One region of the Clostridium pasteurianum DSM 525 genome, then DNA from elsewhere that is predicted to be linked to it. Evidence: riboswitches for the same ligand, from Rfam matches in the RefSeq annotation. Region 1 holds a riboswitch; the other holds the start of a gene.
What was found. A riboswitch is a leader RNA that binds a small molecule or an ion and turns the genes downstream of it on or off. The one in region 1 is predicted to bind lysine.
Positions count from the first base shown of each region.

Region 2: linked by a shared signal. The riboswitch ahead of asd (aspartate-semialdehyde dehydrogenase) and the one ahead of dapA (4-hydroxy-tetrahydrodipicolinate synthase) in region 1 are both predicted to bind lysine.

Region 1 is NZ_CP009268.1:964,663-970,834, reverse strand. Features, by position in the region: gene CLPA_RS04300 (CoA transferase subunit A) at 348-1,061, shown strand; gene CLPA_RS04295 (3-oxoacid CoA-transferase subunit B) at 1,077-1,730, shown strand; gene CLPA_RS04290 (HPP family protein) at 1,830-2,303, opposite strand; gene CLPA_RS04285 (LysR family transcriptional regulator) at 2,470-3,351, shown strand; gene dapA (4-hydroxy-tetrahydrodipicolinate synthase) at 3,468-4,367, opposite strand; lysine riboswitch at 4,472-4,641, opposite strand; gene CLPA_RS04275 (YoaK family protein) at 4,912-5,637, shown strand; gene CLPA_RS20035 (ABC transporter permease) at 5,678-6,172, opposite strand, start outside.
Region 2 is NZ_CP009268.1:4,158,533-4,164,704, reverse strand. Features, by position in the region: gene CLPA_RS19015 (sensor histidine kinase) at 1-1,138, shown strand, start outside; gene CLPA_RS19010 (hypothetical protein) at 1,258-2,619, shown strand; gene asd (aspartate-semialdehyde dehydrogenase) at 2,847-3,926, opposite strand; lysine riboswitch at 4,023-4,194, opposite strand; gene CLPA_RS19000 (PucR family transcriptional regulator) at 4,556-5,731, opposite strand; partial or broken gene CLPA_RS18995 (aspartate aminotransferase family protein) at 5,926-6,172, shown strand, end outside.

The DNA.
Region 1 (6,172 bases):
TTATGTTATACTACACTCATAGTCAATAGATTTATAACTCATAATTTTACAATTAATCTACTATTTTGCAAACACACTGGATAAAACCACATTTTCAACTGAATCTAATTTTTCAATAACTTTCTGTTATTTTGTCTCAGCACCTAATAATCCCATTACGCTCTGTAAAAATGAAGGATGATTTTCTATAATTCTAAATTTGTACAAACATGAAATTCCAATTTCTAAAAATCTCTAGCCAAAATATTTAATAACAAATTCCCTGTTAAACTAATTAATTTAGGCTTGATGGTATTATTTTTAATTCTTAAGCCTAAAATAAGTAATTTATTGGAGGTGTGAATTCAATGGCTGTTATTAAATCAATAAGACAAACACTTGAACATATTGAAAACGGAAATTCAATTATGATAGGGGGATTCCTTGGAGTTGGAGCTCCTATAAGATTAATTGATGAAATTGCTGATAGTAATATAACTGATCTTACTATTATAAGTGCAGTAGCTTCTAATCCCTATGAGACTTTTGATATAGGTAAACTTACTAAAAAAAATAAAATAAAGAAATTTATCGGTGCTCATATAGGCACAGATCCTAATCTGGTAAAACAATATAATGAAGGCAAAGTAGAAGTTGAATTTAATCCTATGGGAACTTTGATTGAGAGAATAAGAGCAGCAGGCTCAGGCCTTGGAGGAATATTGACACCTACAGGTCTTGGCACAGAAATGGAGCAGGGCAGAGAAAAAATAATGGTAAATGGGAAACCATTTTTATTATATCCGCCATTAAAAGCAGATATAGCAATTGTGAAAGCTTATAGAGCTGATAAATTTGGAAATCTTCAATATAAAGGTGTTGCATTAAATTCAAATCCAATAATAGCAACTGCAGCCAATTTAGTTATTGCTGAGGTTGATGAAATAGTTGAAGTAGGTGAAATTAACCCTAATGATGTAGGCACTCCTGGAATTTTTGTGGACATTATCGTTAAAGGTAATGATTTACCTACCAGAAAGAAGGTCTATGAAGATTTATGGATAAATGCCCATAAACTTTAGAGGGAGGTGATACTTATGGATGCAAGAGAGATTATCGCAAGAAGAGTAGCCAAAGAATTTAAAGATGGTATGGTTATAAATTTAGGTTTTGGAATTCCTACTCTTTCTTCTAATTTTATACCAGAAGGGATAAATGTAATCTTACAGACGGAAAACGGCGGACTTCTATTTGGACCAAAGCCTGAAAGAGGCCATTCAGATCCCGATGTAGCAAATGCCGGCGGTGAACCTATTACCATGCTGCCTGGATCCTCTACCTTTGATTTAGCTGTATCCTTTGGAATAATTAGAGGCGGTCATGTAGATGCTACAGTTCTTGGAGCCTTAGAAGTAGATGAAAATGGTAATATAGCCAATTGGAAGATACCTGGAAAGTTTGTACCTGGTATGGGAGGAGGAATGGATTTATTAGTAGGAGCTAAAAGAGTAATTGTTGCAATGACCCATACGGATAAGAAGGGAAATCCAAAAATATTGAAGAATTGTACGCTGCCACTATCTGCCTCTGGTGTTGTGAATTTAATTATAACAGAGAAAGCCGTTATAGAGGTAACTCCTGAAGGTCTTTTATTAAAAGAAATATCTCCAAATGTTACATTGGAAGAAGTAATAAAATCCACAGAAGCAGAGTTAATTATTCCACAAAAATTACAAACCACACTAGTTTAAATGTTAACATATTATTCCCCTAATATGTTGATTATTCATAGATGCTTCCCCTGAGCAGAGAACTAAGCAATGCAGAAATTTTGCTCATCCCCTAAAAGCTTAGTTCTCTGCATTAACCTTTTGCAGCGGATTTAGTACTTTATTATAAATAAAAGTTGCTGCCACTAAAATTGTTAAGCCTAAAAGTATATTTATATATAGAAATTTCCAACTTGCAGCAGTAGAAATTATTAATATGGGATTTGCTCCAGCTGGCGGATGAAGTATATCCAGAAAAATCATTAAAAATATTGTAATCCCCACTGCAATAGAAATTACCAAATAGGAATTCCCGAAAAAATACAACATAAGTAGTCCTGTTAATGCACTAATAATGTGGCTTCCAATTAAATTTTTAGGTTTGGCTAAAGGGCTGTGCCTTAATCCAAATAATAAAACAGCACTTGCGCCAAAAGGTGCAATTAATATAGGATTATTTAGTATAATGCCCGCCATTGAAATAATAAAAATAGCCGAAGTCCCTGCCAAACCACTAACTAATGACTTTTTTAATTTATTTTTACTTAACTCCATTTTAAAACTAATACCTGCCCTTCTAAATAAAATTCATATTTATATGTAAAATTTACTGATAATTTATTGAATTCATCTTATATTTATATTAACATAAGATTATATATTAGTATAATTGAATTATTAGAATTTATAGTTCAAATTTATTGAAGTTTGGAGATTAACTATGGAACTTAGAAACCTAATAACCTTCTATAAAATTACAAAGGTAAAGAGTTTTATAAAAGCTGCAAAGGAACTTGGATATGCCCAATCTACTATTACGACTCAAATACAGCTTCTTGAACAGGAGCTTGGAGTAAAGCTCTTTGAAAGAGTTGGTAAGAACATGAATTTGACTTCCAACGGACTTGCTTTTCTTGAATATGCTGAAAAAATTATAAATCTTACTGAAGAAGCTAAAAAAGCAGTAAGTAACACAAATATACCTGAAGGCACTTTAAAGATTGGTGTGGTTGAATCCCTTTGCACAATAAAACTTCCAAAGATACTAAAAAACTATCATTTAAAATATCCTGAAGTAGAAATAATTATTAAAGTAGGCACTTGCCAGGATCTATACAATATGCTTAAAAATAATACAATTGACTTGGCTCTGGTTTTAGGTGAGCCCATTGAAGATTCAGATCTAAATTCATATATGTCCAGTAAGGAAGATATGCTGCTTTTAGCTTCTCCCTTAAATAGGTTGGCAAATAAAAAGAATCTAAGCATAAGAGATATTGCAAAAGAACCATTGATCCTTACAGAAAATGGCTGCAGTTATAGAAATGTATTTATTTCAATGTTCTATAAAGAAAATATTCAGCCCAAATTGTCCTTAGAAATAGGCAGTATAGAAACCATTAAAACCTTCGTTATGAGCAATCTTGGAATTACTTTTTTACCTGCCATGTCTGTAAACAATGAACTTCAGGGAAAAAAATTAGTGAAATTAGACTTGATTGATTATAAGTTTAATATAAGAACTCAACTGCTATATCATAAAAATAAATGGATATCCGCAGCTATGAAGGCTTTTATATCTGACCTATCACCAAAACAATGAGTGCTGTAAATAAAAGAATAAACTGTACTCTGTAATATATTCACAACAAAAGTCTGTGTAGATTACGAGGTACAGTTTACTTTTTAATAAAAAACAGATTATTATAATACTTTATCCTAAGATGGAATTTTATACATAATAGGTTTCTTTGGCATAACCTTGTCTATTTTTTCTGCTAGAACTTCTGATATCTCCATTAATGGAAGTCTTATTTCCTGAGATTTTATTAATCCAGCTTTGTATAGACAATATTTAATTGGTGCTGGATTAGGTTCTTCAAATAAAAGTGGAATAATATTAGCCACTTCTTTCCATATTTCAAAGGCTTTTAAGTGATTATTTTCTCTAACTCTTTTATAGACTTCAATATACTTCTCCGTATCCATATGAGCTGATGCCAGTATTCCACCATCTCCTCCCAGCATCAAAGTACTGTAGAAAAAGGCATCTTCCCCTGTAAGTATTGAAAAATCACTATCTTCAGGACGATTTAATAATAAATCAGTAGTCTGTTTAAAATCCCCACAGGCATCCTTTATACCCACTACATTTTTAAATTCTGCCAGTCTTCTGATTGTATCATTTTCAATATTTCTGCCAGTTCTGTAAGGTATATTGTAAAGTACTATATCAAGATCAGTGGATTGTGAAATTCTCCTGAAATGTTCATATATTCCCCTTTGATCTGGTCTATTATAATATGGACATACAGATAAAATCCCTTTAATATGGTACTTTTCAAACATTTTTATATCTTTTGCCATTTTTTCGGTATTATTACCACCAAAGCCTACGTATATAGGTAATTTTTTTTCATTGTATTCTACAGTTTTTTCTAACACAGATTCATATTCAGACTCGGATAGGGTAGGAGTTTCCCCTGTAGTTCCAAGAGGTATAAATCCAGCTATATCCATATTTGAATAATGCTCTATCATATTTTTATAGGATTCAAAATCAACTTGTCCATTTTGGAATGGAGTAATAATTGGTAATAAAACACCCTCAATTTTCATATTATACCTACTTTCCTCTTACCATGGCAAATTTAAAGTCACAAAAACTAACAGCAAAGGAACACCTTTGCTGTTAGTATTATAAATTCAATATTAACGCACGTGAACCTTGTAGCTCTCCACTATAAATAGTGACAGTTTTGCATATATTTTATACAAACCCAGAAAGTAGCCCTGCCAGACTTACTTCCTTCGGCTGTAACCCCTTTCTGCATCCTTCATCGCCTGCAAGCTATGGACACATACTAATAATCACAGCACCTCTACCCTAGGTAAGAATTCAATTTTTAATAATAGTATATCATATATTACTGAAAAATCAAGATATCATAGAAATTTATATTTCAAGTTGGATATCATAATAAAAATCATATTCACTCATTTCACAGAGTTTTATACTATTGATTATATAATATTGATGGTATTATAATATACATGAAGTAAAATATAACACCCTTGTTAATACCAATAAAAATAATGTTTTATAGGTTTTCCCAATAAAACTCAAATGACCTAAATACATTACATAAGGAGCTATTTAAAATTGATTAGTGAACAAGTAAATTCAGTTAAAAAACAAAAAATAAGGGCATACTTGCCTCATATTAAACCAGAATCCTTTTTTCTAGGAATACTTCTTGCCCTAGTTGGAGGTTTTCTAGATGCATATACCTATATTGGACGAGGAGGTATTTTCGCTAATGCTCAGACAGGTAATTTGGTCTTAGTTGCAGTAGAAGCTGTTAATAGAAATTACAAACTGGCTTTAATAAAATCCCTGCCTATTTTTGCATTTATAATAGGAGTACTGTTTTCAGAAACCCTTAATAAAAATTCTTCTAATTTTTTAACAAAAAACCACTATCGCACTATTTTAATTATTGAAATAATACTGCTTTTTATTGTAGGATTTATGCCCTATGGCAATTTAGATGTGGTAGTAACTACTGCTATTTCTTTTGTTGCTTCACTGCAATATTCTACCTTTAAAAAATTAGTGGATTCCCCCTATGCCTCTACCATGTGCACCGGTAACTTACGTTCTGCCTCACTGGCACTGCATACTGCTTTTACAAAAAAGGATCCTGCTGCATCAGTAAAATCCTTTCGTTATTTTACAATTGTAATATTCTTTATAATAGGAGCCTTTTTCGGTGGATTTGTAACTTCTCACTTAAAAGCTAAAGCAGTATGGGTCAGTATAATTTTACTGATATTTTGCCTTGTTTTTCTACACATAGAGAGGAATGATGCAGCTTCTAAAAGTTAGGAAAGTTTTCAATAAACTCATGGCCAGTATCCAATGATATTTACTCCGCTATCTCCCTTATAGTAGAAACTCCTGCAGTAAAAAAGGCTGCTGCAAATAGAAGCAGTATTCCTATATCAGGAAGAATTGAAATAAGACCTTTATTCTCTATAACTACATCTGTAAGGGCGGATACTGCCCAGCTTTGAGGGACAAAATAAGCTATACGCTTTAAAAAGTCAGGAAAATACTCAAGAGGCATATAGGAACCTCCTACCATACAACTTATCTGAACCACCATCTGACATACCATAGATGCATTACTGGCGGTTTTTACAATTCTGCACAGCAGTACTCCAAGACCAAGTACTACAAGTATAAGGGCTGTAAAAAATACAAATAATGAAAGGATAGAATTCCCCCAATTTACCTTAAACAATAGAGAAGTACTTCCAACCATAAGTATTACCTGAAGCCATCCTATTAATAAAAAAGCTACTACAAAAGAAGCCATTATGGCAAATTTACTATTAGGAGCAGTAAAACTTCTTTTTAA
Region 2 (6,172 bases), 1.2 Mb from region 1:
GAAAACCAGTAATAGTGTAGATAAAGCCGTTGAGACTGCTAAAGAAGGCAAGGCGGTTATTAATATTTCTTATAGCAAAAAAGATGTGAATGGTATGTTGTCTTTTCCATTATTTTACAATGATCAATATATAGGTATAATCATAATAAATAAAAGCTATAGTGATTTATACAATTATAATACTATGGCAATAAATTTCATTACCATTATAGAACTCTCCGTTTTTTTTCTTATTTTTATTATTTCCTTTGTATACTTATCTTATATTATCAAACCTTTAAAGAATTTGACTGATGCCTTAAAAAGTTTTGGAGAAGGAAATTATGATGTCAAGCTTATAGTGAAGAGTAAAGATGAAATAGGCAGGCTTTCCAGTGAATTTATGAATATGAAGTTAAGTATAAAAAACCAGATTGGTATAATAAATTCGGAAAAGGAGAAGACATTAAGGCTGGAAAGAGAGAGAAAGGAGTTCTTCAATAATGTAACTCATGAACTTAAAACTCCGCTGACAGCAATTTCAGGATATGCACAAATGCTTTTAGATAAAAAGCTGGAAGATCCACAGTTTAAGGAAAGAGCCATACAGCGTATTTATATGGAAAGTGAAAGAATGCATGAATTGGTTCTGGATTTAATCAACGTATCTAAAGGCGTATCTTTTGAAGATGAGGAAAAAAAGATAATAGATATGTCAAAGCTGATAAATGAAATATGTGATGACATGGAGATAAAGGCTGAAAAATACTTTTTGAGCTTTAATAGACATATAAGTACAGGCTTTATCTTAGGTCAAAATAATAAAATAAGGCAGCTTGTTATAAATATTTTGGATAATGCCATAAAATACTCCCTAAGGGATGAACAGATACTCATAGAGACCTTCAGTGAGGATAAGTTTTTTGTTCTCCAGGTTACAAACAAAGGTGAAATGATCCCTCAGGAGGTTTATAACAATATTTTCGAACCCTTTATAAGAGGAATAAAGACAGAGGAAAGTTCTAGTAGGGGGTTAGGCCTTTATATATGCAGCGAAATTGTGAAGGAGCATAATGGATATATTCATATAGAAAATGGTGAAGTAATTAGAGTAATAGTAAAAATTCCTTCCTCCGGAAACACTTTGGAAACAACTTAATGAAGGATGGAAACTATCATTAAGTTAAATTAAGACATGTTAAGATAAATAGTTTATGAAAAATATAAGAAGCATTTTAGCTGTTTATTTGTGAATGTTTAAACTGGAGGGAGTATTTTATGAAGTTGTATTGGAAGAAAAAAGTTTTGCTATTTTTACTAATTTTTGTATTTATATTTGGAATGACTGCTTGTTATGATCATAAAAAAGTTATTTTAAGTAATGATGTGAAAAAGGATGTCACAGTTCAGGAAAAGAGCACAATAAAATTGGACAAAATCAAAGAATTGCCCATGGATAACTCAGAATATGATCCTCTTTACTGGAAAGATGATGAGAATTTCATTGCCATTAATTCTGCAGGTAATTTTAGTAATAATTATAATATATATAATGTTAATATAAAGACTTCACAAGTAACAAAAATTGATGAATTAAATGACGCTTACATTATAGGTAAATATTTTTTGGGTAAGAATCCCAATAAAAAACTATTATTTATAAGAGATTTTAAATTATGGATTTATGATACTAGCAGTGGTACTTCAAAGATTATATATGGTTTATCAGAAGTAAAAAGTGAAATTGAAGAAAAGTATTCTCATTATAGTATAGAGAGAACCACTGACAAAGCTGGCAGGTCAACAGGTATTTCAAGTAGTTATCCAAAAAAAGAAGGAGATACAACCCTTTTTAAGGTGGAGTATTCTTCTGATTTTAATATGGGATTTGCGGCAGATTTTGTAGCAGGTAGTAATAAATATGTATACTTAAATTCACTTAGTGGTTTAAAAGTATTAGATATTGATAGTGGAAAAGTAATTAAATTATCTACAAGTAATCTTGTTAATCACATGACAGATGAGGGAGACTATTTTCTCGGTAACTTTGAAACTGTAATTTATGACAAAATAAAAAATACCTTCTACACTAGTATATATGAGGGGATAAAAGCAAATACTGAAGAGAAAACTGATGTCTATGAATTTTCATTAGGAGAACCAGATAAATTTAATAAAGTCATTGAATTAATGGGACTTGGTTTTCAGGATGCTGAAATATCAGAGGACGGGAAATATATTTATTTTAATAACAGCAGGAGTACCGGAACAGGAAGTTCAATTAATAGCATAATAAGACTTGATACAACTAAAAATACTTATTACAAGCTATTTCAGGAGAAACAGGACTCTGGATATTTTGCTGTTAGATATAATTATAAATTGGGGCTGATTTACTATGAGTATCCTAATGAGAATACAAAAACAGGTAATGGGCGTATGTATTTTTTAGGTACTATAAAGGATGGGAAGCTAAAAGCTATTGAAAATATTTCTCCAGGGGAAACGACGGATATGACACCAGGCTTAGCAGATATAATATACAATGGAAAAGGTGATAAATTTATTTTTAGAGTGTATTTTTTTCAAAAAGGTAATAGTGTTAAGGGCAAAACTTATATTTATGCTGTGACAAAATAAATCTTATGAAGCGACTCAGATGAAGGAATATTTATTTTTAAAGGAATTGATAAGGTTGTTCATACTTTCTTTGAGGAGTTCCTCATGTAACTAATGAAGTGTATAGAGACTATTTAAAGGCTGTTGAAAATAATAGTCGAAGGTTGTAATATAAATGAGGTTTCATCTATATTACAACCTTCAATTTTTAAATAACAATCATTTATTTTTTAGTAAAGTAATATTACTTAGTATAAATAACCTTCTCTATATAAAAGTTCAGCAGTTAGAAGTGCTCCACCTGCTGCACCACGTAGTGCGTTGTGAGATAGACATACAAATTTATAGTCGAATACAGTATCTTCTCTAAGCCTTCCTATAGTTACTCCCATTCCCTTTTCTAATTCTCTGTCAAGCTTTGGTTGTGGTCTGAAATCATCTTCAAAATAAGTTAAGAAGTTTTCAGGAGCAGTTGGAAGCTCTAAAGTTTGAGGTTTTCCTTTAAAGTTCTTAAAGTGTTCAAGCATAACCTCTTTTGAAGGTTTCTTTTCAAAGGAAACAAATACAGCAGCCATATGACCATCAGCTACAGGTACTCTTAAACACTGAGAAGTTATTGTTGGATTGTTAGCACAAACTATTTTATTGTCTTCAATATGACCCCATACTTTTAGAGGTTCTTTTTCGCTCTTATCTTCTTCGCCAGGAATATAAGGGATAACATTATCAAGTATTTCAGGAAATTCTTTAAAAGTTTTTCCGCTTCCTGATATGGCCTGATAAGTACATACAAGTATTTTTGTTGGTTTATATTCTAAAAGTGCACTTAGTGCAGGTACATAACTTTGTATTGAACAATTTGGCTTAGCAGTGATAAAACCTTTTTTTGTTCCAAGTCTTTCTTTTTGTTTATCGATTATTTTAAGATGATCTGGGTTTACTTCAGGGATAACAACAGGAACATCTTCAGTAAATCTATGAGCAGAATTGTTTGATACTACAGGTATTTCGTGTTTTGCATAAGTTTCTTCTATTTTTCTTATTTCATCTTTAGGCATATCTACTGCACAGAACACAAAGTCTACTTCTTTAGCAATTTCATCTATTTCATAAATATCTTTTACAACTATATCTTTAATATAATCGGGCATAGGTATACTAAGCTTCCATCTGTCTTTTACAGTGTCATAATATTTTTTGCCAGCAGAACGTTTGCTTGCTGCAACAGCTGCAACTTCAAAGTAAGGATGATTATTAAGAAGAGTTACAAACCTTTGTCCAACAAGACCAGTACCTCCAAGTAAACCTACTTTTAATTTTTTGTTCATTATAAAATCCCTCCAGAATGAATGTTATTAAAAAATAAAAGCCAAGGCTAACCCCAAGGCTTTTCTATTCACACAAATTACATAAGAATAAAAGTTGCTCAGGATAGCTCTCCACAAAATTGTGACAGTTATACATATATTATATGCACAACCAGCAATATAGTCTCAAAGCATTAACTATATAACTTCGGCGATGATTCCTTTCACATTGTTTCATAGTGCTTATCTCCACAAAGGTACTCTTAAGCATCGCGCCTCTATCTCTAACATTCGTATATTATTATTACAAGTAACATTGTACACTAAAAAGTAGTAATAAGCAAATATTTATTAATAATTTATCCATGTAAAATGTTGGATGAAATCTAAATATTTATGTTAAATATCTATTTACATAACGTATAAATTTCATATAATTAAAAATAAAGAAATAAATTTTAATTATATGAAATTTATTGATTAGACTTAAGGAAGAGAGGTGAAGTTTTATCAAAAATATCCAGTGGCTAATATAGTTGGTGTACCCTTTGGAACTTTTATTGGACAGCAATGGGGGTAGTTTACAAGTTTAAGCATATAAAAATTTGTATTTTTAAATTTTTAGCAAATGCATTTATTTGAAAATAAAATTATTGAATTACAAGATTGTCATCCCATATATCCAAAATATAAAAAGCCATTTGGTATGGAAAACGTTCTTCCAAGGTAGATAAATCACTATGAAGTAATTCCTTTATTTTTCGAATGCGATAATTGATAGTATTTCTATGTGAAAAGGTCTCATCAGCAACTTTTTGAACGCTGGCATTATACTTAATATATAAGCGTAAAGTGGTCAAATAGTCAGATTTATGTGCCTGATCATAGACAATAATTGGTGATAGAATATCTTTATAGTACTCTTCTAAAATGTTCATATCTTTTATAGAAAGCAGAATTTTATATATGCCAATATTATCGAATAGTCGAATGGGATGCTCTCCTTTCATAGAAACCATTAGGGCAGCATAAGCTTGCTGATAGCTCTTGGTAAGGTTCCTAACCCCTTTCACAATACTGCCAATGCCAATATAGGGCTGGCAGTTGCTAGACTGCTTAATCAGTTTAATATGCAGGGATTTCATAAGTTCTACAATATCATTTTTAGGTGAATCCTGGAGGATTAGCATCATTCTTTTCTTGTAATAAAACAAAGTATAATTATAGGTTAAATGATTGATGTTGTTACGACAGAGAATCTCAATGTGTTGTAAAAATGCATAGTTGTTTTGTAATTGTTTAGCAACATTTATTAATATGCAGCAATAGTTGCTATCTAATTGAAAATTATGAGCTTTTAAAGTATGCTCGTAAGTATAAGTGTCCTCAGGTTTAGTTAATATATACGTAAAGGCATCTTTCAAACTTTGTTTAATAGTTTCATTATGAAAGATACGTGTACAATAGTCTCTGGTTAACTCAGCAATATGTACATCCCAGGGCATAGTAAATAGAGGAAAAGATTCTTTGTTACAAAGGTCAATTACTGAATTAGGAATTGAATGTATATACTTGCCGTTATTAATTATTAATCCGCAAGAATGATGACCTATCAAAGATTTTATAAATTGGATTAGCCATTGTTCACCACTATATCCTAATCCAGTGGTTATAATTAACTCGCTTTCCTTTAAAAAAGAAAAATTATTAATATCCTCAAGTAGATAAACCCAATTCATAATGTTGGAAAGACCTTTGTTACCTGCAAGTAATTTCAAATGAAAGGCATACTTAGTATCTTCATAAACAGTTTGTAGATTAATCATAGCTTATTTCCTCCTGATGCTTGTATTCTATCATAATAAAATTAGTTTATCCAGCACAAAAAATCACTATAATAGTAGGCTGTATGACCGTTGATATTGTATTTTACTGTGTTAGAATATATTTAATCAAGTGATAATTATACAGAATAATGAAGTTTATACTTTTTTTGTTATAAGAGTGAGGGGGAATTTTTATGCTAAGAACAGAGTTACCAAGAATTATTACAGAAACAGTACCAGGACCAAAAGCACACGTAGTGATAAGAGAAAGAAAAGAAAACATTCCGAATGCTATTAAATGCTTATATCCTGTCGTTATTAAACGGGGAGAAGACGCCATGATAGAAGATGTAGATGGAAACCATTTTCTAGATTGGATTGGCGGTGTAGGTGTGCTGAATATTGGTTTTAGTCATCCAGAAATTATTGAAGCAGTAAAGG